2 regions of the Lentibacillus sp. genome follow, and region 1 is predicted to be linked to the other one. Evidence: a T-box and tRNA genes for the amino acid it is inferred to sense, from the RefSeq annotation. Region 1 holds a T-box; the other holds one or more tRNA genes.
What was found. A T-box is a leader RNA that pairs with one kind of tRNA and senses whether it is charged. The one in region 1 lies ahead of glyQ (glycine--tRNA ligase subunit alpha), so its partner is inferred to be a tRNA-Gly.
Positions count from the first base shown of each region.

Region 2: it has a tRNA-Gly gene. The T-box ahead of glyQ (glycine--tRNA ligase subunit alpha) is inferred to sense a tRNA for this amino acid. The anticodon was not compared.

Region 1 is NZ_DATGTT010000010.1:54,418-66,731, reverse strand. It holds gene VK097_RS01710 (pyruvate, water dikinase regulatory protein) at 1-292, opposite strand, end outside; gene ccpN (transcriptional regulator CcpN) at 309-938, opposite strand; gene glyS (glycine--tRNA ligase subunit beta) at 1,025-3,109, opposite strand; gene glyQ (glycine--tRNA ligase subunit alpha) at 3,109-3,987, opposite strand; T-box leader at 4,051-4,221, opposite strand; gene recO (DNA repair protein RecO) at 4,286-5,029, opposite strand; gene VK097_RS01685 (YqzL family protein) at 5,064-5,210, opposite strand; gene era (GTPase Era) at 5,296-6,198, opposite strand; gene VK097_RS01675 (diacylglycerol kinase family protein) at 6,368-6,739, opposite strand; gene ybeY (rRNA maturation RNase YbeY) at 6,729-7,193, opposite strand; gene VK097_RS01665 (PhoH family protein) at 7,372-8,331, opposite strand; gene yqfD (sporulation protein YqfD) at 8,334-9,560, opposite strand; gene yqfC (sporulation protein YqfC) at 9,732-10,013, opposite strand; gene VK097_RS01650 (YqfB family membrane protein) at 10,140-10,613, opposite strand; gene floA (flotillin-like protein FloA) at 10,644-11,645, opposite strand; gene VK097_RS01640 (NfeD family protein) at 11,665-12,314, opposite strand, start outside.
Region 2 is NZ_DATGTT010000052.1:60,963-73,276, forward strand. It holds gene tig (trigger factor) at 1-603, opposite strand, end outside; gene VK097_RS09305 (tetratricopeptide repeat protein) at 745-1,725, opposite strand; tRNA gene VK097_RS09310 (tRNA-Arg) at 1,871-1,944, opposite strand; tRNA gene VK097_RS09315 (tRNA-Gly) at 1,959-2,032, opposite strand; gene VK097_RS09320 (metallophosphoesterase family protein) at 2,194-2,706, opposite strand; gene VK097_RS09325 (XTP/dITP diphosphatase) at 2,724-3,320, opposite strand; gene rph (ribonuclease PH) at 3,317-4,090, opposite strand; gene VK097_RS09335 (GerMN domain-containing protein) at 4,239-5,354, opposite strand; gene racE (glutamate racemase) at 5,540-6,358, opposite strand; gene VK097_RS09345 (MarR family winged helix-turn-helix transcriptional regulator) at 6,380-6,829, opposite strand; gene VK097_RS09350 (helix-turn-helix domain-containing protein) at 7,082-7,306, shown strand; gene VK097_RS09355 (acyl-CoA thioesterase) at 7,362-7,802, opposite strand; gene sdhB (succinate dehydrogenase iron-sulfur subunit) at 7,876-8,640, opposite strand; gene sdhA (succinate dehydrogenase flavoprotein subunit) at 8,643-10,412, opposite strand; gene VK097_RS09370 (succinate dehydrogenase cytochrome b558 subunit) at 10,441-11,061, opposite strand; gene VK097_RS09375 (YslB family protein) at 11,350-11,787, shown strand; gene uvrC (excinuclease ABC subunit UvrC) at 11,859-12,314, opposite strand, start outside.

The DNA of each region.
Region 1 (12,314 bases):
TCATTGCATTGATCATCGGGCCCATTATATCGATTGCCTCAACATTCATTTCGCCGGCTTGTGTATTCAAATACGACCGCAAATCAGGATCTACCAATGTAAAACCGACAATCCCCTCTTTTTCCGTTGCCAGCTGCAAAGTTTCATCAATCGTTTTCTTATCTTCCACATACGGAACCCGCTGTATTCGATACTCGCCATTATTGAACTGGCTTAACCCCGCTTTGATAACTAACTCCGCTGTTTCACCTACTGAGTCGGAAAGAACGTACACGAGTGGTTTATCTTGCATAGATTATCCTCCTCCCTTATAAATGCTCATCCATAATCAGTTCAACAAATACTTTAGTGATGGTAGTTTTTGTAATTCGTCCAACAATCTCAAACCCTTTTTCTGATTCCTTGAGAACCGGTAAACCATCAATTTGTTTATCAATCAGTTTCTTGGCTGCATCAATCAGCAGATTATTCCGGTAACAGACCGTAATATTAGGCATTCGCGTCATGATAATATGTACCGGTATTGCATCTAATTCCTGATTCCCGATACTGGCCCTCAATAAATCTTTCCTTGATAAAACACCGGTTAAGAATGAATTCTGGTCCACAACAAACAAAGTCCCCACATCTTCAAGAAACATTGTTGAAATGGCATCATATACAGAAGCATTCTCTTTGACGACAATCGGGACTGACTGATATTCATAAACTTTAAACTGCTTTATTTTTTCAGTCAACAGTTCCGTTCCTGTCTTTCCGGTATAAAAATAACCTACCCGGGGTCTGGCTTCCAAGAAACCTGCCATCGTCAAAATGGCCAAATCCGGACGCAATGTTGCCCGTGTTAGATTCAATTTTTCTGCTATATTTTCGCCTGTTATTGGCCCATTTTCTTTTACAATGCCGAGAATCTGTTCTTGTCTGTTCGATAATTCCACTTTTTCACCACCTGATTGCTCAAATGTGTCATACTGTTTTTAAATATTATACACGTTTAACAGTGAAAAAGGAAATAGTGACATTCTTAAAAATGCTGTTTCCATTCAATTGCTGACAAGTCCGCATAAGTACAAATTAAAGCCGCAATATTATTCAGCAGAGCCAGGCGATTATTGCGGATTGCCTCCACATCGGTCATAACCATATTATGGTCAAAGAAATCATGAATCGGCTGTGACAATTTTCCCAGTTGACGCAATGCATTTGCAGCTTCCTGATTATTATTTGCACTTTCGTAGTCATCCTTCACTGTTAAATAGGTTTCATACAGCTTTTGTTCCGAGTCCGTCTCAAAAATTCCCCGGCTGATTGTTAAGAGATCCGTTTTAGAAGCCAGGTTCAACACGCGGACAAGTGCTTCCTGTACCGGCTTAAACTCCGGATTATTCCGTTCATATGATAAGTTTTCAGCTTTTGCAGCCAGATATGGAATAATCCCGATTCCGTTATATAAAACTGCTTGGATAACATCCGGTTGAATAGCGGATTCTTTTAAAAGATACGTAATCCGATGACTGAAGAACCGTTTTATTTCGGTTCTAGATTTTTCTTTTTCCGACACACCAGTATTTGAATCCTTATACTGCTGTTCAGCCAAATTCAGTAACGACTCAACAGTTATATTCCAATTGTATGCCTTAAGTATTTTTAAAACACCAGTTGCCTGCCTTCGCAGTGCGTATGGATCCTGGGAACCGCTTGGAATCAGTCCCGCAAAAATACATCCTACAATCGTATCGATTTTATCAGCAATGCTGACAATTGCACCTTCGACAGTTTCAGGAAGTACGCCATCTGACTGAACAGGAAGATAATGCTCTGCCACAGCCCTTGCAGCAGCTTGCTCCTCGCCGGCATTAAGGGCATACGTTTCGCCGATGATCCCCTGCAGATTTGTAAATTCATCAACCATATTTGTCGGCAGATCAAACTTGCATATTTCGGCTGCCCTAAGTGTGTTTGAACGGGTTTCTTCATTGAGATTGAGCCATTTTGTCAATTGATCTGAGATGGCTGTAATCCGTTTGACTTTATCACCAATTGTTCCAAGTTTCTCCTGAAATACAATCCGCTCCAGCTTTTCCAAGTAATAATTGATTGGCTGTTTCTGATCTTCTTCAAAAAAGAACTGGGCATCCGATAACCTCGCATGCAATACTTTTTCATTTCCTTTGACAACCGTATTAAGTGCATAGCCATCCCCATTTCTAACACCAACAAAGTATGGAAGCAATTTACTGTCTTTTGATTGGACAGGGAAATAACGCTGGTGTTCCTTCATCGACGTTATCAGCACTTCAGGCGGAAGTGACAAATAAGATTCATCGAATGAACCGACAAACACAGTAGGATATTCCACCAGATTGCACACTTCATTAAGCAGTTCATCGTCTTCCGGAATTCGAAAGCCGTGTTCGGCTTCAGCTTTTCTCAAGCCATCAATAATCATTTGTCTGCGTTTTTCCGGATTAACAATAACATACTGACCTTCCAGCGCTTTCTCATATTCATCAGGTGCGGATAACGTCGTCATTTTTCCTAAAAAGCGATGACCATACGTACGGTTATCTGCCTTGACACCGGCCACTTCAAACGGAATGAGGTCATGACCGAATAATGCTGCAATCCAGCGGACAGGGCGCGCATACCGCAATGATTGTTCTCCCCAGCGCATGTTTTTCTTGAATTGGATAGATGTAATGATCTCATTGAACTGCGGCAATAATTCATGTGTTGGCTTACCGATAATTTGCTTTTTGACAAAGATGTACGTCGTCCCTTTTACATCCTTCGTATAAATATCATCTACGGCTTGTCCCTGGCCTTTTGTAAAACCGACTGCGGCTTTTGTCCAATTCCCGTCTTCATCCTGGGCGATTTTTAATGCCGGCCCTTTCACTTCTTCCTCCAATGATGTTTGTTCTTCTGCAACGTCTTTGATCAATACGGCCAATCTTCGCGGGGTTGAAAAAGAAACAATCGATGTATAGGAAATCCGTAAGTCGTTAAACCAGTTTCCCGTTTTAGTCAGCAGCTGATTTTCAGCGTCATCCACAAAGCGTGCCGGGAGTTCCTCGAGTCCAATTTCTACCAGTACATCTTTAGTCATTATTCTGCCTCCTTGTTCAGCATTGGAAAGCCCAGACGTTCCCGTTCTGCAACATATGCTTTGGAAATACTTCTGGCAAGATTGCGAATTCTGGCAATATACCCTGTCCGTTCAGTTACTGCAATAACGCCTTTTGCATCAAGCAAATTAAATGTGTGGGAACATTTTAATACATAATCATACGCAGGGAATACCAATCCTTTTTCCATCGTTATTCTAGCTTCGTTCTCGTACATTGTGAAGAGCTGAAAAAGCATATCCGTATCAGATTCTTCGAAGGCGTATTTTGAATGTTCATATTCCGGCTGGAAAAAAATATCATTGATACTGACGCCGTCGGTCCATTCCAGATCAAAGACGTTTTCTTTATCTTGAATATAGGAGGCCAGACGTTCAATCCCATATGTCAGCTCAACTGAAACGGGATTGGCTTCGAGTCCGCCGATTTGCTGAAAATAAGTGAATTGGGTGATTTCCATGCCATCCAGCCATACTTCCCAGCCCAGCCCGGAAGCTCCAAGGGTAGGATTTTCCCAATCGTCCTCCACAAACCGAATATCATGTTCTAATGGATTAATTCCCAGTGCTTCAAGTGATTGAAGATATAATTCCTGAATGTTATCCGGTGATGGTTTCATAATGACTTGATACTGATGATGCTGGTACAGGCGGTTTGGGTTCTGACCATATCTCCCATCCGCAGGACGTCGTGACGGTTCAACATATGCCACATTCCATGGCTCCGGACCCAGGCTTCTAAGCAGAGTCATCGGTGACATTGTCCCAGCTCCTTTCTCCACATCGTATGCCTGCATGAGAATACAATTTTGGTCAGACCAATGTTTTTGCAGTGTCAAAATTATCTCCTGAATTGTCATTAATATATCCTCCATATCATTTATGAAATTAAAAACCCCGTCCCTATGCAAGTATTGCACCTGCATAGGGACGGGGGTTAATCCGCGGTTCCACCCTATTTGCTCTTACGCAAGAGCCGCTTTATTCCAATTGTTCAGGAGCGCCATTCCTTATGTTCTGTTATCCAGCTTCCACCGTCCCGGACTCGCTTGCAACAGTAAACAATAAGTACTTTTCTCCGTCAGCACAATACTTAAACCTGTTAGATTTATGTACAAAAATATTACGATAAGACGCGCTTATTGTCAAGAAATCAGGTTATTTCAGTTTATCGAGCTGCTTCAAAAATCGTTTTGTTTTGAGATAATAGCCGCCATACTGATCATAATATGCATCCATAATATCACGGAGCAGCTTTTTGTTTTCCGGCTTCACTGAAATGGTTCCAATCCGTTCCAGTTCAACTTCGGAAAATATATGAAATAAGCGTGCCAGGTTGTTCGGAAGTGGAATTGCATTCATGTCGATATGCTGGCATGCGGCACAGAGCAAACCGCCTTCCGCTATTGAAAACGCAAAGAACCCATCTTTATTACCGCAGCTGACACATTTATCCACGCTTGGTGCGAAGCCGCCTTCTTTAAAAAGTTTTAATTCATACATCATAATAGGAATATCAGCATCGTCATATTCCGCAATCCAATTCAACGTCTGATAAAGCTGATCAAAAAGATAATGGTCGGGTGAATGAGAGTCTGTTAATTTATCGGTCAGCTCAACAATATAGGATGCATATGCTGTCTTGATAATATCTTCCCGGATACGTCGCAATGAATTGAGAACATCGCCTTGTTGTATGGTACTCAGACCCGAACTAAGATAAATAAAAAAATCACCATATATGAATGGCTGCGTGACAGCAGCCATTCTGCTTTTTGGTTTTTTTGCACCTCTGGCTATTGCTGATATCTTACCAGCTTTATCACTGAAGATTGTCACAATCTTGTGTGTTTCGCCATAATCCTGTGTCTTCATGACAATACCCTGCATTTTTTCGAGCAATCCGTATCACCTTCTTAACAGTGCAGATGACTCATCATGATTCTGAATTGAGGGAATTCCTTTTTTCTTTTTGCTGGTTCCCGGTTTGTTCAATTGATTCATTTTTTTCAAGCTCTTTTAACAACAAATAGGTTTCAATGTTTCCTGTCTGACTAAATAATTTCCATGTTAAGTCGATCACAAGAAACCCCGCCTTTCCATAATGTGTTCACTATTAGATTTTCCACAGGCGCTGAATCAATGAGTTTTAAAATTTACCAAGTATGTTAATACTCGTCACTCCGGAAGCCGAATTCATGAAGCTGGGATTGTTTATTGCGCCAATCTCTCCGGACTCTCACCCAAAGCTCCAGATACACTTTTAATCCGAGAAGTGCCTCAATATCTTTTCGGGCATTTCTGCCGATATTCTTAAGCATTGTACCCTGTTTGCCGATCACGATCCCTTTTTGCGTCTGACGTTCAGTTACAATCGTTGCCTGGATAAAGACACTATTAGACGCCCTTTCTTCCATGTTTTCAAGTACAACCGCAATTGAATGCGGAACTTCTTCTCTGGTTAACTCCAGCACCTTTTCACGTATTAATTCAGTGATAATAAACCGCTCCGGATGATCGGTTACATGATCTTCAGGATAATATTGCGGGCCTTCGGGTATATGTTTTTTTAGTTCACCAAGCAAATGCGTCAGATTATCGCCTTGCAGTGCGGAAATTGGAATAACTTCTTCAAAATCATATTTATCTTTATAAATATCGATTAGAGGCAACAGATCATCGGGATGTACAAGGTCGATTTTATTAATGACAAGAAAAACCGGTCGCTTAATTTTTTGCAGCCTGTCCAGTATGTATTGATCCCCTTTTCCATAGCCTTCCTTTGCGTTAATCATAAACAGCACGGCATCGACTTCATTTAAGGTGTCTTCAGCCGTCTTTACCATAAAATTTCCTAAATGATGCTTCGGTTTATGGATTCCCGGTGTGTCAATGAATACCAGCTGAGCATCATCGGAGGTGAGCACGCCCTGGATCCGATTGCGCGTTGTCTGTGCTTTATCACTCATGATCGCAATTTTTTGCCCGATCATTTGATTCATGAACGTTGATTTTCCGACGTTTGGCCTGCCGATTATAGCAATAAATCCTGATTTAAAATTACCTGCCATGATGTTTCCTCCGAGACGTATAATTTGAATATTTTTCTATTGATATTTTTATCATACTATAAAATCAAGCATGTTTCATGCAATTGGACAAAACCATTCAAAAGAACAGTTTTTGCAACAAAATGCGACAAGTTAAAAAACCTTCAGCTATGGAAGGTTCAGGTCGATACTATTTAAATAATTTCATGAGTTCGGGGAGAAAAACAAATAAACCCACCGCAACAGCAATAAGTGCGGAAACCAGTACAGCACCTGCTGCAAGATCTTTGATTGCTTTTGCCTGCGGATGTATCTCCGGCTTTAAATAATCAATCATTTTTTCAACAGCTGTATTCAACATTTCAGCAACCAGAACCAAACCAATTGCGAACAAAACCATTATCCATTTTAATACTGTCAAACGAAAGACAAATCCGGCTGAAATAACGCCCAAAGCGGCTATAAGGTGTATCCTGAAATTCAGTTCAGTTCTGACAACGGCTTTGAGGCCATCCCATGCATGTGAAAACCCAAATAATGATCCCTTCCGTTTATCGCTCAATGCCAAATTCATCCAAAATATCATCTTGTTTTCGGAACATTTCAGTTTCATCTTCCTTGTTCATATGATCATAGCCAAGCAGATGGAGAAAACCATGAACAGACAGGAAACTCAGTTCCCTTTCAAGTGAGTGCCCATATTCTTCGGCCTGTTCTTTGGCTTTATCAACCGAGATAACAATATCACCCAGCACAAGCGGCAGAGCTTCACCGATAATCTCCACCTCATCCGTCACTTTTTCCTGCATCGCGAACGAAATGACATCTGTCGGTCTATCCTGCTGGCGATAGTTCCGGTTGATTTCTTTAATTTCCTGATTGCTGACAAACGTAACCGAAACTTCGGCTTCATTGGCAATTTCTTCTTTTTTCGCTGTAAATACCAGTAAACGCTGCAGTAGATCAACGTAATCGGAAGGTACAGATTTTGTCTGATCATGAAAATCAATATGCATGATTTAGCCTCCTTGACAGGATATTGCATTCTTAAATGGAAGATTCCTTTCAATGTTCACCAATGGTCTGATACAGAATATCCGATTAATCGGGCATTCGTGCAGTTGCCCATCCATCAACATGATTAATATGGAAATAAGACACGCTTGGCCCGTGGATCTTACGCTGCTTTAGGCTTCAGTTCGCGTTTTCATAGGCATCAATTATTTTTTGTACTAAAGGATGACGAACAACGTCTGTTCCGTCGAAATGGATAAATGAGAGTCCCTCGACAGATGCTAAAAGCCGTTTGACTACTTGTAGTCCTGATTGCACCCCATTGGGCAAATCGATTTGGGTTATGTCACCGTTAATGACCATTTTGGAACCAAATCCAAGCCGAGTCAAAAACATTTTCATTTGCTCTGGTGTGGTATTTTGCGCTTCATCCAGTATTACAAACGCATCATCAAGCGTTCGTCCGCGCATGTATGCTAATGGTGCAATTTCAATCGTGTCGCGCTCGATTAATCTATAGGTATGCTCACTTCCAAACACATCGTGTAAAGCATCATATAAAGGCCTTAGATACGGATCCACTTTTTCCTTTAAATCACCCGGCAAGAAGCCTAAGCTTTCACCTGCTTCAACTGCAGGGCGTGTTAAAATAATCCGTTTAACATCCCCGTTTTTTAAGGCATGCACGGCCATAACAACTGCCAGATACGTTTTGCCGGTACCGGCCGGACCGATGCCAAAGACCAGATCATGGGCCTTAATGGCATCTGTATAACGCTTCTGTCCCAATGTCTGAACACGGATTGATTTCCCTCTTGCATTCTTGGTTATTTCGTCTTCAAAGAGGGTTTCAAATTGATTTATCTTTCCTTTCTTAGCCAGATCAACTGCATAGACAACATCCCTTTCAGTGATGTCGAGCCCCTTCCTTACAATCGACAGCAATGTCAAAAGAATTTCTTCTGCCAGTGCTGTACTTTCACTGCTGCCTGAAACACTTACCTGCTCTCCCCTTGTAATAAGAGAGACGTTAAGAAGTTCTTCAATCTGTTTTAAATATTTATCATTGGTCCCAAACAATGCCAGTGCTTCATTTGGACCTGATAGCTGTAACTCGATTGTTTTCAAGTTATTCGGCATAATCAATCTCCTTGGTCGATTGGTTCTTGTTTAACAATATCTTCTTCAACAGCCATATATAAGATTAATTTAACTTTACCACTCTCGATGGTTTCTTGCAAAATATTTTCAGAAATTATTTCCGCTTCAGGCCCCAGCCTTAACTGCAATTCATTTTTAGCTTGTTTTACCCCGATATCAACAGCCTCAGCTTTGCTCCTTTTTGTCCCATAATATTTTTTTTCGCTTATCGTTGTTTCCATCAATGATACCGGTAGTTTCCATTTGAATAAATAAAGATCTTTTTCATGCCGGTCCCGATGAATATCTTGATACTCCGGGTCTCCAAATCCCCAGACAGGAAATTCAATGCCGCCTAATTTCAAATGATATTTCGTTTCGGTATCACCTGTCAGACGCTCATGACTCGCCTTCAGCGGTACTGTCACTTCAGTTTCATACCATGTTTTTGCAATAACTTCGCCTTCTGCCGGAATCAGCTCATACGTGTCGTCTTTTTCTTCACCACTTTCATCGTTGTCATCTTTTTTCTCAAATTGTATTTTTCCGGAAACAAGTACATCCCCCGGATCGACAAAATCGTTCACTTGGACTCTTGGCTGTCCCTTGGCAACGTACATGTCTTCAATCACCCCTTTTTTGGAAGCCACAAGGTGTCTTGGACCTTCAACTTCTTCTTCCTCAACGATCGTTTTTTCCACGCCTTCCAATCTGAAGCTTGTCCCATTTTGTTTAATGCCAACCCAAAGCAGCTCAGGTATATCATTTATTAATCGCTGCTGAATATCACTTGGTGAATCTAAAGAGAATGCCCATGTCCCCTGGTGTATTCCATATTCCTCCAATTTATCACTGATTTTCTCCTCAATATCCTTTGGGACGCCAGTTATCTTGACTTCCCAAATAATATTGGATAAGAAAAAAATGAGCAATATACTTAGCAAAAGACCAATAAGCAGCTCTTTTTTCCGGGAAAAATGCTTGATCAAAAATGGGACACCGCGTTTATTTGTAAAGGTCAACTTATAATCAGTCCCGCGCCTCGCTTGCTTTAACGCGGTAAGATCCCTTAATTTTATATTTCCGGCACAAGACGTTTCAGACTTTTTTTCCACGTTCCAAACGACAATATCCCGTTCAATACATTTCTGGAAGAACAGCTCCGGATCTTTGCCCTCAACCAGGACTGTTATAAACCCCGTCATTGAAGAACCTTGTATATGTTTCATTTCCTCCTCCTAAAATCGATTTACTAAGATATAAAGTGAAACTTCATGCAGTGGGGCGCTTTTCCCCACCTGAATGTTAGTTGAACAGAATCGGACATGTACGGGCAGCTGGCCTACCATTGATTACTCCTGATTTCCTTGGCAAATTGAAGTGGGGGGTCTGGCTCCCCGTTAAGGGGGGATAAATTTCACTTCTTCTATGGTACCTTCAAGTAAAATCTCTTCAGGCAGCATCATTTTCAATACAAATTGACTTCCGGTTATTTGTATATAGCCTTTATGCGACTTAAGTCTCAATTCCGTATCAGAATAAACGGTTAGCCCCTTATGATTTTCAATATAGATATGAAGCTGGCCAATCATTGTAATCCTGGGCAGCTCCATCATGACATCTGAAGGAAGTGAAAAATATTTTGATAGCCATGGCCTGATCTTCTGTTGCCATTTCTTCACTGATGAGGCCCCCCTCTCACCATATGTTTATGAATTGAACGGCCGGATAAGAACAAAAAAGAACCAATACCGGACAGTTTTTCAGCCTGTCTGATATTGGTTCTTATTGGTTCTATTGGGTTTTCCTTACTTTTTCCGTTGAGCAACAATACTCCGATACGGTTTCACTGCTCTTGGCTGTCCCAAAACCTCCGACATGATAACACCATTGATTAAACCTGTACGCGTTAAGTTGTTATTCATGGTTTTCCTTAGTTTTTGGTGTTCATTTGATAAATCAGTATCCGGTGTCCGGCTTTTATCGCTGATTATCGCATGATGTTCTCGTTCTGTATCCTGGTGTTCTTTTGTGCTCATCCGATCAGCCAATTGCTTGCGCTGTTCATTCTGCTGCTCTTCAATTGAAGGAGCAGAAACAGTCGTCTGTGTCCCGGTTTCATTCTCCGTGCTGCTGTGGCTTTGTCCACCGCCAGAGGGAGCAGGTGCAGGGCCTGGCGGGTTGTTTTTTCGCTTCGGAATCGGTGTATCTGTATCTGCTTTATCCTTGAATAAACCCGAAGCTGTTGCAATAATTGCAAGGATGATCAGAATGACTTCCATCTTAACCCTCCTTGTGCTTGAGCAGTGAAATTACTCGTTATGATTGTCATCATTTTCCTCATTATCCTGAGTTAATTTCCCGATTGTACCACGCATATCGGTATCAGCATCAATGTTCTTATAATTCATATAATCCATGACGCCCATATTTCCGGAACGTAATGCTTCTGCAAGTGCACGTGGCACATCTGCTTCTGCTTCAACAACTTTTGCACGCATTTCTTCAATCCGGGCCACCATTTCCTGTTCTTGTGCGACAGCCATAGCGCGTCTTTCTTCCGCTTTTGCCTGGGCAATATTTTTGTCAGCTTCAGCCTGATCTGTCTGAAGAATCGCACCGATATTTTTCCCAATATCCACGTCGGCGATGTCAATCGACAGAATTTCAAATGCTGTACCTGCATCCAATCCTCTGCCTAAAATATTATGCGAGATGGCATCTGGATTTTCCAGTACCTTTGTATGTGCCTCTGAACTGCCAATGGTACTTACAACACCTTCACCGACACGAGCAATTACTGTATCTTCCCCGGCACCACCGACAAGCCGGTCAATATTCGCCCGAACAGTGATACGTGCTTTTGCTTTGACTTCGATGCCATCAATTGCAATACCGGCAATAAAAGGTGTTTCGATAACTTTCGGGTTAACACTCATCTGCACGGCATCCAATACATCACGGCCCGCCAGATCAATAGCTGCCGCTCGCTCAAATGACAATTGGATATTGGCACGATGCGCGGCGATAAGAGCATTTACCACACGATCAACGTTCCCGCCAGCCAAATAGTGGCTTTCCAGCTGATTCGTCGAAACATCAAGTCCCGCTTTATGTGATTTGATCAGCGGGTTAATGACCCTTGACGGTACAACCCGGCGCAAACGCATCCCGATAAGTGTAAAAATACCTACTTTTACCCCTGCAGCCAAAGCACTGATCCAGAGCATAACTGGAATAAAAGTAAACAGCACTGCCAGAGCAATTATAATGATCGCGATGACAATAATTGGCATCAGTTGTTCAATACTCATGCAAATTCCTCCTGTTTTTCTATGTTTTTACCTCACGTACTACAACTCGAACGCCTTCCACTTTAACAACTTTGACCATCTGTTCTTTTTCAATAAATCCTCCCTCTGTCACGACATCCAATCGTTCGTCTCCAAACAGGGCAGTCCCTGATGGGCGAAGCTGCGTTAAAGTTATGCCCTCCAGACCAATTAATTCAAGACGGTTCTCAGAAGATACATAACCCAGTTCTGTTGATGTCTGATCGGTTAATATCATACGACGGAAGAATCCTTTATTTCCTCCCATCGTTTTAAATAAGATAATGGAAGCAATAATCGTAACAATAAAAGCAATACTGATACTCATCGCCATATGTCCTATATCCTGACCTGACATGATGAGTGAGGCGATAATCGCTCCAATACCAATCAAACCAGCAATTCCTCCCGGCAAAAATAACTCTGCGACAACTAAACCAACACCCAGAATCAATAATACCAGCGCTTCCATGCCGGCCAAACCCGCAACCATATGTCCGTAAAAAAATAGGATTAATGCCAGTGCCCCCATGATACCGGGGATTCCAAACCCGGGGGAAAACAATTCTGCTACCAGACCAAGACTGGCAATTGACAGCAGAATTGGCACTACAACAGGATTTGTGATAAACCGTGCTATCTGTTCAGATA
Region 2 (12,314 bases), on a different contig from region 1:
TTCAAAGCCTGGGATGAATTGACTTGACCCAATTTCCAGCGAGTAATCTTCGCCTTTACCGCCTTCAAATGCTTCGCCGTCAATAAAGCCCTCGAAATCCATGACAACAGTGTCGCCTTCCTCAACAGATCCTTCTTCTTTAACGATCAGTTCAGCATGATGTTCGCGCTGATGCTCGATTTCGTGGTCTACATCTTCGTCTGTGACGTCAACTGACTGTTCTTCGACTTCAAGTCCTTTATACTCACCTAAATCAACCTCCGGTTTAACGTTGACGGTAGCCTTGAAAATGAGATCTTTACCTTGCTCAATTTCCTCGATATCAACTTCCGGCTGCTCAATCGGTTCAATTTCCGTTTCTTCAATAGCATTTGCGTAGGCATCAGGCAGCACAATATCAACTGCATCCTGATAAAGTGACTCGACGCCAAAGCGTTTTTCAAAAATTTTACGCGGTACTTTCCCTTTACGGAAGCCGGGAATTTGGACATCTTTTACAACTTTTTTAAACGCTTGATCTAGCGCTTTATCAAATTCGTCGGCACTTACTTCAATCGTCAGTACCCCTTGATTTCCTTCTTGTTTTTCCCATTTTGCTGACATAACATACCCTCCAAAATCTATTATTCCATTAATGATGACGGTGTATTACAATACGTCCGATTGATAAGGAGCAAAATTTCAACCATCTTATTATAACATAATTATGTGGCCTTTCAAGCAACCCGGCAACTGATTTGCTGTCTACACTTCTATGATTGTGGAATATAAAGCTTCACACATTTTAATCTCATCCATATATAGGTTTAAACTGTCATCTCCGTTTTCAGTGGTTCCCTTATGTATATCCAGATAATCTTCACCAATTTTCATTAATGCTTCAGCGATAGACGGGGCTTCATCTTCCGCTGGCATTAACGGATAACGCACGTAGAGATAATGATGCAATACCTGTTCCATTAACCGGTATAAGGTTGGATTTTTCTGTTCCTCATCGCTTATGGATGACAATATCTGTTTCACAATTGGATGAGAATCTAACTTAGGTGTGTCTTCCGGCGCTGCCTGATATTTACTGCCCAATTTATGTATCCAAACTCTCTCAGAAAAATCCTTTTCCTGCAACCATATAAAAACGCCTGTTTTCGCAACCGGATGGACCCGGTCATCTGTTAAGAGAGCTTTTTCCTTCCCTGTCGGGGTCAGATCCATTTTACGGATTTGTTCAACAAGCCTGTACTGATAGACATGATTTTCCTCTTCAACTGCTTTAAACAATTCATTTATGTATTCGGGGGCCTTTTCAATCCGGATATCATGCCGCATCTTTCGGCTCATATCATAAAGCTGCTGGAACTGTTCTTTCATATCATCAGGTACAGTGTTTTTTTCTTTTTCCTGCTCGACCTGATCCATTAATAAATGGTATTGACTCGTCTGAAATAAAATCGTTAAGTAAATGTGGACGTATTGATAGTAATTTTCATCTTTATGTATTAATAACCCCTCACAGAAATCCTGTGCTTCTTTATACCGATTGAGTTCCATCAGACACATCAGCTTCCCGATGATTATCTCATGATTTTTAACATCGAATTCCAGAAGCTGATCAAGTTTGACCAGTGCTTCTTTATATCTTTTCTCTTTCAGTGCCACGAGGCTTTCTTCTTCCAGGGCTGTCCGCCATTTCGGGAAAAGAATGACATTTTCCCTGTTACCTTCCATAAATTCACTCCTTTCAGTATCAGTTGCTTTAATAAATAGCCATACCCCGGATCAAGGAAATTAAAACATGCAACCCGGAACTGTTTTCATTGTGTATGAAAAAAGAAACCCACTTTGAATACTCGGGGTTTCTCAGGCTGGTATACGTCCCAGGCAGGATTCGAACCTGCGACCCATAGCTTAGAAGGCTATTGCTCTATCCTACTGAGCTACTGGGACATCATTTATGTATATGGAGCGGGTGATGGGAATCGAACCCACGACATCAGCTTGGAAGGCTGAGGTTTTACCACTAAACTACACCCGCAAAATACGTATCAAGTCTTCGTTTTTGACGGACAAAGATTATTATATGCACTATCAGTCGATTTGTCAATAGTTTGACGAAATACGTTATTCATTCGGTTTCAACATGGATAGAGTAGCAGAAACCGGCAACGGAGCCGATTTCTTAACTAGATTATTGCTTTACGACAGAGAGGTCCTTAAGGATAAATCCTCAACTAGTTCCCCGTCAACCGTGTAAAAATGAACTTCAATTTCATCCAGCGTTTCCCATTCCATAATGGCGTATGTTTTTTCCGGTCTCGTTCGCGGCAGCAAAATGCTTCCCGGATTTATCAGTAATTGATTGCCGATTTTTTCCGCACCGGCAATATGTGTATGACCAAAACAGATCACTTGCGCATGTTGTTCTTCAGCGCGATAGGCAATCGCAAGCGGGTTCGATTTTACCTGATGTAAGTGGCCATGTGCAATAAAAAAAGTAAGACGATCTATCGTGCTTACCTGTTCCTCAGGAAATCTGGCATCAACATCACAATTCCCGGTAACTTTGATAAAACCTTCGAGTGCCGGGGCATCCATTTCAAGCTCTGAGTCACCACAATGAATTTTATGTTCAGTCTTATGACGTTTGTTGATCGTTTCAAGTTCTTCTGTCGAACCATGACTGTCACTGACAATCAATACGCTTGGCATAATATCACCTCATTTGATTACCGCAAATTTTTGACCCAATCCCGTAATTGACGAATAGCATCACTCCGGTGGCTGATCTGATTCTTTACGTCCGAAGAAAGTTGTGCCATCGTTTCTGAATAGCCTTTTGGTATAAATATCGGATCATAGCCGAACCCGTTATGACCCGCCTGTGTATCAGCAATTCTGCCATCACAGTATCCTTTTCTAAACACCGTTTCTTCACCTGGGGCAGATACTGCCAGCACACACACGAACCGTGCTGTGCGATTGGCCGCTTCCACATCCAGCAATTCAGCCAGCACTTTATCAATGTTCTTCTGATCATCTTTCGGTTCACCGGCGAATCTGGCTGAAAAAACGCCAGGCCGCCCATCCAGTGCATCCACCACCATACCGGAATCGTCAGCCAGCACGGGGGACTGCAGCAATTCCGCTATTTGTTCGGCTTTCAATTCAGCATTTTTCTCAAATGTCGAACCTGTTTCCTCAATGTCTTCAATTTCATGGGAAAGTTCAGAAAGTGACACTGCTTTTATACCATATTCAGCAAAAAATGTTTTAAATTCTTTCGCTTTACCACTATTTTTCGTCGCAATAATCATTTCGTTCATGGTGAGTCTTCCTTTGCTTTTTTCTTTTTTGTCTCCCCGATCCGGTCAGCAAGTTTACCCAGTATCGATTTTTGAATGACATTTAAATCCTCCACTCCGCTGCCGGCCAGGTCAAGCATCGTCTGCAGCTGATCGCCGGTGAATGTTGCTTCTTCACCGGTTCCCTGGATTTCAATAAACTCCCCTCCGCCTGTCATCACCACGTTCATATCGACAGAGGCTTCAGAGTCTTCTTTATAATTTAAATCGAGCAGTTCTGTCCCATCCGGTGCAATACCAACTGAAATAGCTGCCAAAAAATCTGTAACAGGCATTTTTTTAATCGTTTTAGCTTCAAGTAATTTATCAAACGCCATAACAACAGCAACGAATGCCCCGGTTATTGAGGCTGTACGCGTGCCTCCATCAGCTTGGATAACATCACAGTCAATCCATACAGTACGTTCGCCAATTTGATTCAAGTCTACAACCGATCGTAGAGCACGTCCGATTAAACGCTGGATTTCCATCGTCCGTCCGCTGACTTTACCCTTGGAGGATTCGCGGATATTCCGCTGTTCTGTTGCCCGGGGAAGCATCGCATATTCTGCAGTGATCCAGCCTTTCCCCTGACCGCGCATAAAAGGGGGCACACGATCTTCAATACTTGCATTGCAAATTACTTTTGTATCCCCAAATTCGATAAGTACAGACCCTTCCGGATGTTTAACAAAACCCGGTGTTATGGTTACAGGCCGCAATTCATTGTGTTGCCGCTGATCATATCTCAATAAAACCTATGCCTCCTTCATTATGCATCATCACATCAATTATCCTAACATATTTTTTACAAAGACACATGAATTATGAATCCAGGCTAAAAGAAAAAAAGACTGCTCTCTGCAGCCTTTTGAGCTTGCTTTTTGGCAGCCTTTCGCACTACAATTTTTCTGTTGAAATAAATGTTTGTTTGGTAACAGGCTCCGTATATGGCTCACCATTTTCATTAAACAGTGTCTCGACATCTTCCACTTTCACTTCCACTGCCTCGACCGCTTCATCCTGTGTCAAAGTCCGTACAAGGCTTTCCATGACCTCGTTGGAAATAACCGCCTTATCGGTATCCTGCAACACATCCTGGTTGAAGATCACCTCAAGCACACCTTCTTTCAAACTTGGATCAGTGGTCAATTGTACAGAGCTGTTAAAAACGTGCTGTAAATTAGTTTCGGGTACCGGCCCTTGCATTAAAGCCTGAATCGTGGACCCATACAGATTATTGTCTTCAACATCAATGTGCTGGGTTACAGGAACAAAATACTTGTTCTCGCCTTGAGCTGACGGATAGTACAGTGTTACCGGTTCTGCCCCCAGCAAGTCTACCGTATTGGATTGAACCAGATTTATGCCATTAACTCTTGAATAGCCGTCACCAATAGGTGTGCCATCAACAGGCATGGTGCCCTGCTTCTTTCCATTAATCCGCAGTTTCATCCTATCCACATTTTCAAACTGTGTCACTGTATATGTCATAGCCTGCAGTATTTCCTGCTCATTTTCTGCTTTATAATTCTTGAAATCCTCGGAAACATCAACAATCATCGTTCCATCATCCTGCAGATCCAATCCGAGAATTTGCGTTCCGGCAGGTAAAACTGCCTGAAAACCATTTGGCAGCAACGATGTGACCGGTCCATCTTTCACAAGATATTCCAATGACTGTTCTGCTACCGTATTCGATTCAGGTTGAGGCAGTTCCAGAGTCTGCGACGCCACCATTCCATTTGCATCAAGCAAATATAACTGGCGGTCTACTGTTGCTGAAGGTGTGTCTCCTTTAGTTTTCTTTTGACCCTCTTCTCCTTTTTGATTTTCTTCTTCTTTACTTGCTTTACCGCTTGTTTCATTCGCTAAATCATCGACAGCTTCAGCATCCTTTGGCGGGTCAATTTCTCCTTTGTTACCCAATGATTGCTCTCCCTGAAAACATCCGGATAATATAATAGTGAGAAACACCGTTAGGCTCAATAACAACAATGGACTGCGCTTCTGCATGTTTTTCCCTCCTACGATGGTTTGTACTATTATATATACGAGCTCATCAGAATTTTAGACCAACCTGTAAACAAAAAATTAAATCCCCCCTGAGAAATAACTATCAGGGAGGATCCTGTATTAAAATGAAACTTCATTCAATGGCACGCTTTTTACCATTGAATGTTAATTGAACAAATCGCAATTTAGTATGGAAGAACAGCTCTTTCAATTGTAACAGACTGAAAATACTCAGCTGATTCTTTGAAAATCCCTTCTGTGATCTTTGCAAAAACGCCCATTTCTCCCGTTGTATAAAAACGATGTGCCGGTGATATCGTTCCATTATATAATTGACCATAAAACTCAAGGATAGTGCTGACCTCACGTGCTGTTTCTTCGCTTGAGGAAATCACCGTGACCTGACTGCCGATCACTTTTTGAATGGTATCTTTGATTAACGGATAATGTGTACAACCAAGTATCAGTGTATCAATATGGTTTTGTTCCTTCATCGGCAAAAGGGTCTCCCCAACCATCTGCTCAGCCTCTGTTCCCGACAGTACGCCTTGTTCAACCATAGGCACAAATAATGGGCATGCCAGCGAATTAACGCGGAGATAAGCGCTAATACTTTTCAATGCCCGTGGATAGGCGTTGCTTCGGATAGTTCCTTCCGTGCCGATGACACCTATGTGGCTGTTTTTTGTAAACTTGACAGCTGCCCGTGCCCCGGGTTTGATAACCCCAATAACGGGAATTGACAGATGTTTCTTAAGTTCCTCCAACGTAAAAGCTGTAGCCGTATTACATGCTACAACAAGCAATTTAATATTTTTTTCAAGCAGGAAATCTGCCAACTCCCACGTAAATGTTTTGATCTCACCTTCTGATCGCGGCCCGTATGGACACCTGAGCGTATCACCCAAATAAATCAGACTTTCTTTTGGCAGCTGCCGCATTAACTCATGGACAACCGTCAGACCGCCTACTCCGGAATCAATTACACCTATTGCCTGATTCAAAATAATCGCCTCTTCATGCTGTTATTTATGATTGACGTGCTGCATTTCCTCATACAAAAACGTAAGCATTTCATTTAATGATTCTGTCTGATCCTTTGAAAAATTTTCCAAAATGTCACCCAAATATTCTTGACGTTTCCCGATAACCTCTTCTATTATCGTGCGGCCTTTTGACAAAATATGAATCCTTACGACACGCCGATCATTTGTATCCCTTACCCGTTCAACAAGCTTGTTCTTTTCCAGCCGGTCCACCAGATCTGTTGTAGTACTGAATGCTAATCCATTTTTATTTGACAGCTCACCAATTGTCAAATCTTCCTCAATTAAAAACTGCAGGGCGATAAATTGCGGTGAAGTGATCGGGTAATGGTTCAGTATTTTACGCCCGTTCTGCTTGATTAAACCTGATATGTAACGTAATCGTTTTTCGAGATTCGCAATGGTTTCTGCTGATATTTCATGATTCAATACGGGTGACCCCCTCAGAAATATTCCATTTTCGTATACGTATTTTAACATATCATGACAAAAATAGCAGTGTTTCCTATGAATAAGGAGAGTGAATTATGTGAGAGAAAAATTTATGTAATGGACTACTGCCATAATATTAAACTTCCTTTCAAAATGTGCTCACCGTTTACACATATTTTCATACGCTAATAGTGACTAAATAATTCACCCTTCATATGCAGCTCTTTGACAGCAAGGAGGGGTTATCATTTGAAGGACAACAAGTACAAACCAAAGCAGCTACTAACGAAACGTGAAAAAGAAGTTTTCGAGCTCTTAGTACAAGATAAGACAACAAAGGAAATTGCCCAGGAATTGTTCATATCTGAAAAAACGGTCCGGAACCACATTTCCAATTCAATGCAAAAATTAGGAGTCAAGGGGCGATCGCAAGCAGTGGTAGAACTTCTCCGCATGGGGGAGTTGAAACTCTGAAAAAAACCGACTTTCTTAAAGGAAGTCGGTTTTTTTCATTATAAATAACGAACCACTATTTAGCCTGCAAACTGCTTTTCATGGAGTCGGATAAAGGTACCGGTTTACCGGTCTCCGGATGTATGTAGACCATTCTTCCCCGTCCTGCCAGACAGAGGTCGCCTTCACCGTTTATACCCATGTAATGGACATCAAATGAGGTCGTACCGATATAATCAGCTTTAACATACAGGCGCAATTCCTCATTGAAATACATCTGTTTAAGATAATCGCATTGCAGATCTGCCACAATGGGCATCCCTCCACTGTAATCATTATTAAACATACCGATGGACTTTAGAAATTCAATACGTCCCTCCTCAAAATAAATAAATGGTGATACATTATTCACATGCCCGAACATGTCCGTTTCAGAAAAACGTATTTTGATAGGAATATAGAAAGAAAACTCAGACCGCCAACTTTCCATATTTTCAATATATGAAACCTTACTCAACTTGACTGTCCCCCCTGGTAAAATGACCCCTGTCAACGCCTGACAAGGGTCATGAGATTCAGAGTTTCATAGTTTAATGAGCTTCATCACTGCCAAAGAAGTTCTTGAATGCCTGAATGTTCGTTGCACGGTTCATTGCGGCGATCGATGTTGTCAATGGAATACCTTTAGGGCAAACCTGCACACAGTTTTGTGCGTTACTGCAGCCGCTAATGCCCCCGTCTTCCATTAATCCTTCGAGACGTTCACTCGCATTCATTTCCCCCGTTGGATGTGAATTGAACAAACGAGCTTGTGATAAAGCAGCAGGACCAATGAAGTCCGACTTGTCATTCACATTCGGACAAGCCTCAAGGCATACCCCGCAAGTCATACATTTTGACAATTCATAAGCCCATTGCCGCTTTTTCTCCGGCATGCGGGGACCTGGGCCGAGGTCATGTGTTCCGTCGATTGGAATCCATGCCTTTATTTGTTTCAAGGCATCGAACATTTGTTCACGATCAACGAAGAGGTCCCGGATTACCGGGAACGTACTCATTGGCTCTAAGCGGATTGGTTGTTCAAGATCATCAATAAGCGCGGCACATGACTGCCGTGCTGTTCCATTAATTATCATGGAACAGGCACCACAGACTTCTTCAAGACAGTTCATATCCCATTGAACCGGCGCTGTACCTTCCCCCTTGGCATTCACAGGGTTCCTGCGAATTTCCATAAGTCCGGAAATAACGTTCATACCCGGTTTGTACGGGATTTCAAAGGTCTCTTCATAAGGTGAAGAATCCGGGCTATCCTGACGAGTAATAATAAACGTAACAGTGCTTTCTTCAGCCATTATTACTTACTCCCTTCATGTTCGTTTTTTTGCGTGTAATCACGTTTACGCGGCGGAATATGTGATAAATCAACTTCCTCATACGTGATGACGGGATCGTTGGTCTTTTCATCGTATTGAGCAATCGTTGTTTTCAGGAAGTTTTCGTCGTCACGTTCAGGGAACTCCGGTTTGTAGTGTGCACCCCGTGTTTCATCACGCTTCAGGGCACCATTGGTTATCACGCGTGCCAAATGGAGCATGCTCTCCAGCTGGCGGGTGAACATAACACCCTGGTTGTTCCAGCGGGACGTATCATTAATATTGATGTTTTCCCAGCGCTCCAACAGCTCCTGGATCTTCTTATCTGTCTCTTTTAATTTATCATTGTAGCGGACAACGGTCACGTTATCTGTCATTAATTCTCCCAGTTCTTTATGAATCTGGTAAGCATTTTCGGTGCCGTCCATTTGCATCAGTTTTTCGAACCTTTCCTGCTCTTCTTTTTCTCTGTCTTCAAACAGTTTTGACGGCAGGTCCTCAACATGTTTCTCAAGACCATCGATGTATTCAATCGCTTTAGGTCCGGCTACAGATCCGCCATAAATAGCTGAAAGCAGTGAATTGGCTCCCAGACGGTTGCCCCCATGCTGGGAATAATCGCACTCACCGGCTGCAAAAATACCCGGAATACTAGTCATCTGATCATAATCAACCCAGAGACCGCCCATTGAGTAGTGAACAGCAGGGAAAATTTTCATTGGAACTTTGCGCGGGTCATCACCTACAAATTTTTCATATATTTCCATGATGCCGCCCAATTTAACGTCAAGTTCTTTCGGGTCTTTATGGGACAAATCGAGATAAACCATGTTTTCCCCGTTAATGCCGAGTTTTTGATGAACACACACGTCAAAAATCTCCCGTGTTGCAATATCACGCGGCACCAGGTTACCATATGCCGGATACTTTTCTTCTAGGAAATACCACGGTTCACCATCTTTGTAAGTCCAGACCCGGCCGCCTTCACCGCGTGCCGACTCACTCATCAGCCGAAGTTTGTCATCGCCCGGTATAGCGGTTGGATGGATTTGAATAAATTCACCATTTGCATATTTGGCGCCCTGACGGTATAAAATGCTGGCTGCCGAACCGGTATTGATCATTGAGTTGGTCGATTTACCAAAAATAATGCCTGGTCCGCCTGAAGCCAAAATGACAGCGTCAGCAGGGAATGATTTGATCTCATGGGACCGGATATTTTGACCGACAATTCCACGTCCGGTATTTTCTTCATCAACAATCGCACCGACAAATTCCCAGCTTTCATATTTATTAACCAGTCCTTCCACTTCATAGCGGCGGACTTGCTCATCCAATGCATACAGCAGCTGCTGGCCTGTTGTTGCTCCTGCATATGCTGTACGGTGATGCTGCGTTCCACCGAAACGCCGGAAATCCAGCAGTCCCTCAGGTGTGCGGTTAAACATAACGCCCATGCGATCAAGCATATTGATAATGCTTGGAGCCGCATCACACATTGCTTTAACCGGTGGTTGATTGGCGAGAAAATCCCCGCCGTAAACTGTATCGTCAAAGTGAATCCATGGTGAGTCACCCTCACCTTTGGTATTAACTGCACCGTTAATTCCACCTTGAGCACACACAGAATGAGACCGTTTTACAGGCACAATAGAAAACAAGTCAACATTCACACCTGCTTCTGCTGCTTTAATTGTTGCCATGAGACCAGCCAAACCGCCTCCGACAACAATAACTTTACGATTACTCATTTGGAATACTCACTCCTTGTTCTCTGTATTAAACTCCGTAAGCAAATTGAATTAGTGCTCTGACACCAACATAGCTAAGAGCCAGGAAGACAATTAATGTTGCGTATGTAGCAAATTTCTGGGATTTTGGTGATTGTGTAAAGCCCCATGATACAAGGAAGCTCCAAAGGCCATTGGCGAAATGGAATGTGGTCGAAATCACACCAATAATATAAAACCAGAACATGACCGGGTTGGAAAGAATGTTTTCCATCAGATTGTAATCCAGCTCAACATTGCCAAGACCAATTTGAACCCGTGTCTCCCATACATGCCATGCAATAAATACAAACGTAATGAGTCCTGTTATCCGCTGCATCAGATACATCCAGTTACGGAAATAACCGTAATGCTTTGTATTGCTTTTTCCGACAAAGACAATATAAACTCCCAAAATTGCATGGAATAAAATCGGCAGATAGATCACCAGGATTTCCAGTGCTAACCGGAATGGCAAATCATGCATAAAAGAAGCCGCCTGATTAAAACTTTCTTCGCCATACACTGCGAAATGGTTAACAACCAGGTGCTGAATAAGGAAAAACCCAATTGGAATGACGCCTAACAGGGAATGGAGCCTGCGGTAAAAAAATTCTCGATGTTCTGCCATGTGTTTACCCCCCTCGTTTAAGATGTTATGTTTTACAGGATGCACATTTTTTAACAATAATCCCCTATACTTTTATTGCCCAAAAATGTACAATTTATGACATATTTATTGTACTTCTAACTATGAAAGGCGTCAAGAAAAGGAAATATACTTGTGTGCCGCGACACCATAAACTTGCCGACATCGCTTGAACTTTGACGCTTTTGCATAGATAATAATAAAAGAAAAACATTTCATTGAAACAATGTATTTATCCGTGCATTTGTTACTGGGGAAAGGATGACATCAATGTCAAAAAATCACGATTCCATGCCTGTCACACTTCTCGATCAATTACATACAACCGGAGCAGGATACGACGTTATCCGATACATCGGTTTACCAGATATATTTGGCCAGGAATCACCTACCCTCCTCTATTTTATGGGGAAGAATCTTTCCAGAAAATTGGATATCCAAACTGTATCAGACGTTGTCTATGCATTTGATAAACTAGGGTGGGGACAATTAGAATTGGTTAAAGAAAAAAAGAATGAACTTATTTTTCAATTGATGGCTGATTCAGTCGTATACCGTCTCAATGCTCCTCTGTATACCGATTTTCGGCTTGAAGCAGGTTTTTTATCCGAATCAATTGAACGGATTAAAGAACGCTCATGCGAATGCAAAGAAGAATTGTATGAAAAAATTCACCAAATCGAATTCACCGTCGTGTTTACGGATTAAATTATCAGAACACCACTGTGAAAATATCCCTCTTTTTTGCAGATAAATAAATCAAAGGGAAGCCGAATGACTTACGTTTTTTCGCTTCCCTCTTCATTATTCAGGTGAGACAATATTTTTTTGGCGACATTTTGCGGTACACCCAATTTTGTAATATCCTCAATTGAAGCTTTTTTTATTTCACTGACATTCTTAAAATGCCTTAGCAGCAACCGCCTCCGCTGTTTGCCAACCCCTGGGATCTTATCGAGCTCTGACTGCACCAGATTTTTCCCGCGCAGTTGCCTGTGAAACGAAACCGCAAACCGGTGAACTTCATCCTGAACCCGCTGCACCAGATAAAACGCCTGGGATTTTCTTGACAATGGAATAATAGCAGGCGGATGACCATACAGCAATTCGCTTGTTTTGTGTTTATCATCCTTCGCCAGACCGCATAACGGAATATCCAGGCCAAGTTCATTTTCCAGGACATCCAGCGCGGCACTCATCTGCCCCTTCCCGCCATCAACAATAATCAAGTCAGG